Regions from separate parts of the Streptomyces yamdrokensis genome, predicted to be linked through region 1. Evidence: riboswitches for the same ligand, from Rfam matches in the RefSeq annotation. Region 1 holds a riboswitch; the other holds the start of a gene.
The links. A riboswitch is a leader RNA that binds a small molecule or an ion and turns the genes downstream of it on or off. The one in region 1 is predicted to bind S-adenosylmethionine.

Region 1 (2,387 bases):
CCCTGCGACTGGCGCCGCCGCCCGCGAGGTAGGGCTCGGCCCGGCGCAGCCAGTCCGAGCGGCCGGCCAGGACACCGGTGCCGAACGGGGCGTACAGCTTGTGCCCGGAGAAGGCGACCCAGTCGACGTCCAGCTCGCGCAGGCTCACCGCGCGGTGCGGGGCGAGCTGGGCGGCGTCCAGGACGATCCGGGCGCCGTGCGCGTGGGCGGCGGCGGCCAGCTCCCGTACGGGCCACAGCTCTCCGGTGACGTTGGAGGCGCCGGTGACGCAGACCAGGGCGGGGCCGTGGGGGTCGCGGGCGGCGAGGGCGTGCTCCAGGGCCCGTACGGCCTGCTCCGGGCTGCCCGGGGCGTCGAGGAAGGTGACGCGGGCGCCGCGCCAGGGCAGCAGGGCGGCGTGGTGCTCGGTCTCGAAGACGAAGACCTGGCAGTCGTCCGGGAGCGCGGCGGCGAGCAGGTTGAGCGAGTCGGTGGTGGACCGGGTGAAGACCACCTGGTCCCGCTCGCGGCAGTCGAGGAACTCGGCGACGGTCCCGCGGGCGTTCTCGAACAGCTCGGTGGAGAGCTGGGAGAGGTGGCCGGCGCCGCGGTGGACGCTGCCGTAGTACGGCGCGTACGCGGCCACGTCGTCCCACACGCGCTGGAGCGCCGGGGCGCTGGCGGCGTAGTCGAGCGCGGCGTAGGTGACCTCCCCGCCGGTGACGAGCGGAACGGTGACGTCCCGGCCGAGCACGGGCAGCGGGGCACAGCCGGACGGGGCGACGGCATCGGCGGTGGGAACAGCGGAAGGAGCGGAAGGAGCGGAAGGAGCGGAAAGAGGGGAAAGGGTGGAAACGGACATGGCTGGACTCCCGTGACAGCAGGCGGAATCACCACGCGAGCGCGCACGGCTCGAGCGTGGGAGAGGGTGGAGAGGAATCTGCAAAGGCGGGGCTCTGCGGCCTGGAAAGGCCCGTCAGAAGCGCCCTAACGCATTCGCTTGCTCAACGGAAGGCTCCCTCGAACGACCAGGACCCCTGGTGTCTCACTCGATCGAGTGCGAGGGGTCCGCGCTTGCCGCGAGCCCTGCTGCTCACGGCCTGGTCCTCACCCGGGGCACCCCGCCACGGACGGAGGGTTGCCGGACAGCCGGCCGGGGCCTGATGGCTGTCGCTCATGACCTGGTCCCACATCCTGCCACACGGGCCCGCACCACGCGCAAGGCGCGGTCCGGATCCTGGACGGACCGGACCGCGCCCTCACACCTGCCGTACCGCTCGCACGCGGCTCACGCGTTGCTGACCAGCACCCAGCGCTCCAGAACCCGCCGGGCGCTGCCCGAGTCGATCGACTCGGCGGCCTTGGCCATCCCGGCCCGGATCTGCTCCGCCAGCGTCCCCGTGCCCGGCTCGAGCGCCACCAGCGCCGCCGCCGAGTTCAGCAGCACCGCGTCCCGCACCGGGCCGCGCTCGCCGTCCAGCACCCGCCGGGCGACCTCCGCGTTGTACGAGGCGTCGGCGCCGCGCAGGGCCTCCAGGGGCACGGGCTCGATGCCGACGTCCCGCGGGTCGAAGCGTTCCTCGGTCACCTTGCCGTCCCGGACCACCCACACGGTCGAGGGTCCGGTGGTGGTCAGCTCGTCGAGACCGTCGTCGCCGCGGAACACCAGCGAGGAGTGGCCGCGTCCGGCGAACACGCCGGCCATGATCGGAGCCATCCTCGGGTCGGCGACCCCGACGGCCTGGGACCGGACCCGGGCCGGGTTGGCCAGCGGGCCCAGGAAGTTGAACACCGTCCGGATGCCGAGCTGTCCTCGCGCGGCCGCCACATGGCGCAGCGCCGGGTGGAACCTCACCGCGAAGCAGAAGGTGATCCCGGCTTCCTCGGCGACCTCGGCGACCCGCTGCGGGGTCAGTTCCAGGTTGACTCCGAGCTTCTCGAGGACGTCGGAGGCACCGGACGCGGAGGAGGCGGCCCGGTTGCCGTGCTTGACGACCTTCGCCCCGGTGCCGGCGATGACGATGGAGGACATCGTGGAGATGTTCACCGTCCTGGCGCCGTCGCCGCCGGTGCCGACGATGTCGACGGTCGCGCCGGGCACCTCGATGCCGATGGCGTGGTCGTACATCGCCCGGACGCAGCCGGTGATCTCCTCGACGGTCTCGCCCTTGGCCCGCAGGGACACGGCGAACCCGGCGATCTGCGCGTCGGTGGCCTCGCCGCGCATGATCAGGTCCATCGCCCAGGCGGTGTCGTCGGCGGACAGGTCGCGGCCGTCGAGCAGGCCGTTCAGCAGGGCGGGCCAGGAGCGGCCCGCCGCGGTGTCGCCTCCTGCGGGGGTCACAGCGCTCATCGGCCGCTCCTGGGTCCTCGACGTCCTCGGCAGACGGATGGGTCTTCGACGGACG
Region 2 (2,387 bases), 1.5 Mb from region 1:
CGGTCACGCCGCCCGCGGTCTCCGCGAAGATGCCCTCGGTCCGGGCGAGCAGCCTGATGGCCTGAACGACCTGCTCGTCCGTCACGTCCTCCACGGCGCCGCCGGTGCGGCGCGCGATGTCCAGGACGTACGGGCCGTCGGCGGGGTTGCCGATGGCGAGCGACTTGGCGATGGTCTTCGGCTTCTGCGGCCGGACGACGTCGTGGCCCGCCTTGTACGCGGTCGACACCGGCGAGCAGCCCTCGGCCTGGGCACCGAAGATCTTGTACGGCCTGTCCTCGACGAGACCGAGCCCGATCAGCTCGCGCAGCCCCTTGTCGATCTTCGTGAGCTGCGAGCCGGAGGCGATCGGGACGACGAGCTGGTCGGGCAGCCGCCACCCGAGCTGCTCGCAGATCTCGTACGCGAGGGTCTTGGAGCCCTCGGCGTAGTACGGCCGCAGGTTGACGTTGACGAAGCCCCAGCCCTCGCCGGCCGGGTCGCCGATCAGCTCGGAGCAGAAGCGGTTCACGTCGTCGTAGTTGCCCTCGATGCCGACGAGCTCACCGCCGTAGACGGCGGCCATGACGACCTTGCCCTGCTCCAGGTCGTGCGGGATGAACACGCAGGAGCGCAGTCCGGCACGGGCGGCGGCGGCGCCGACGGCACCGGCGAGGTTGCCCGTGGAGGAGCAGGAGAGGGTGGTGAAGCCGAAGGCGCGGGCGGCCTCCAGGGCCTGGGCGACGACCCGGTCCTTGAAGGAGTGCGTCGGGTTGCCGGAGTCGTCCTTGACGTACAGACCGCCGGTGACGCCGAGCTCGCGGGCGAGGTTGTCGGCCTGGACGAGCTTGGTCCAGCCCGGGTTGATGTTCGGCTTGGTCGCCACGTCGGCGGGGACGGGCAGCAGGGGCGCGTAGCGCCAGATGTTCGCGGGACCCGCTTCGATGCGCCGGCGCAGTTCCTCGGTGTCGTAGGCCGAGAAGTCGTAGGCGATCTCCAGCGGGCCGAAACACTCCTCGCAGGCGAAGACGGGGCCGAGCGGTACGCGGTGGCCGCACTCGCGGCAGGACAACGCGGCGGCGGGACCGAGATCGACGGAGGGCGCGGCCGAAGCGGAGCGCTCGGCGGGTCCGGCGGAGCCGGTGGTGTTTGCGACAGTCTGCACAGCCATGTGAGGCGAGGCCCTTTCTCCTCATCTTCCTCACGACGCATCTCGCCGTGAGACGGATTTGGCACCTTCCCTAGCCGGGAGCCTCGCGAGAACGATCGGCGCCACGTGCGCGATCCGCACTGCGCGGCGCGCTGCTGGACCGTCGATCGGCGGTGATCTACGAGAACCGGCTGGAGGGTTGCCGGGGCTTCATCGGGCCGTTTCCCTCTGCCCCTCTGGATGAGCTGTATTCGGTTGTGTGTCGTGCGGTCGTGCGGCGCGGACGAGGACCGGAGAGGGTCGCGACCCCGATGTGCGTGGCCGTCCGCGTTGTCCAAGACTGTAACCGAAGGCCAGGACGGTGCAGAGAGCACGTCCGAACCGCGAGACGGATCACGGGGACACGGACCACCGGTGTACGGACCACCGGTGTACGGACCGCAGGAGCGCCACAGGAGTATGGGCCAGAGGATCGAGGATCTATGGACCACAGGACTGAGGAGCCGCCGACCGTGCTGGAAGAAGTCGAGCGCTGGCTGGCCCAGCGCTCCTGGTCCGTGACCGACCGCCCGGTGCAACGCCTCCTGGCCGCGAAACGCGCCACGGGACAGACGGTGAGCGTGGTGCTGCCCGCGCTCAACGAGGAGGCGACGGTCGGGGAGATCGTCGCGACGATCCGGCACGACCTGATGCTGCGGGTCCCGCTGGTCGACGAGGTCGTGGTCGTGGACTCCGGCTCGACCGACCGCACGGCCCGGGTGGCCGCGGCGGCGGGCGCGACCGTGGTGCACCGGGACGCGATCCTGCCCCGCATACCCGCCGTGCCCGGCAAGGGCGAGGTGCTGTGGCGCTCCCTGCTGGTCACCCGGGGGGACATCGTCTGCTTCGTCGACGCGGACCTCAGGGAGTTCTCCGCCGACTTCGTCACCGGCATCGTCGGCCCCCTGCTCACGGAGCCGGACGTGCAGCTGGTGAAGGCCATGTACGACCGGCCCCTGGGCGACGCCGCCGGCCAGGGCGGCCGGGTCACGGAACTGATGGCGCGCCCGCTGCTCAACCTGCACTGGCCGCGGCTGGCCGGCTTCGTGCAGCCGCTGGGCGGCGAGTACGCGGCCCGCCGCTCGCTCCTGGAACGGCTGCCCTTCCCCGTCGGCTACGGCGTCGAGCTGGGCATGCTGGTCGACGCCCTGCACCTGGTGGGCCTGGGCGCCCTCGCGCAGGTCGACGTCGGCGTGCGCAGACACCGTCACCAGGACGG

Region 2: it holds a riboswitch for S-adenosylmethionine, as region 1 does, so the genes downstream of both, thrC (threonine synthase) here and ACWZEH_RS08300 (aminotransferase class V-fold PLP-dependent enzyme) in region 1, are expected to answer to the same signal.

The regions. Positions count from the first base shown of each region.
Region 1 covers NZ_CM132679.1:1,981,556-1,983,942, forward strand. The annotation lists gene ACWZEH_RS08300 (aminotransferase class V-fold PLP-dependent enzyme) at 1-841, opposite strand, end outside; SAM riboswitch class IV at 1,045-1,161, opposite strand; gene trpD (anthranilate phosphoribosyltransferase) at 1,268-2,332, opposite strand.
Region 2 covers NZ_CM132679.1:3,500,905-3,503,291, forward strand. The annotation lists gene thrC (threonine synthase) at 1-1,150, opposite strand, end outside; SAM riboswitch class I at 1,169-1,376, opposite strand; gene ACWZEH_RS15315 (glucosyl-3-phosphoglycerate synthase) at 1,642-2,387, shown strand, end outside.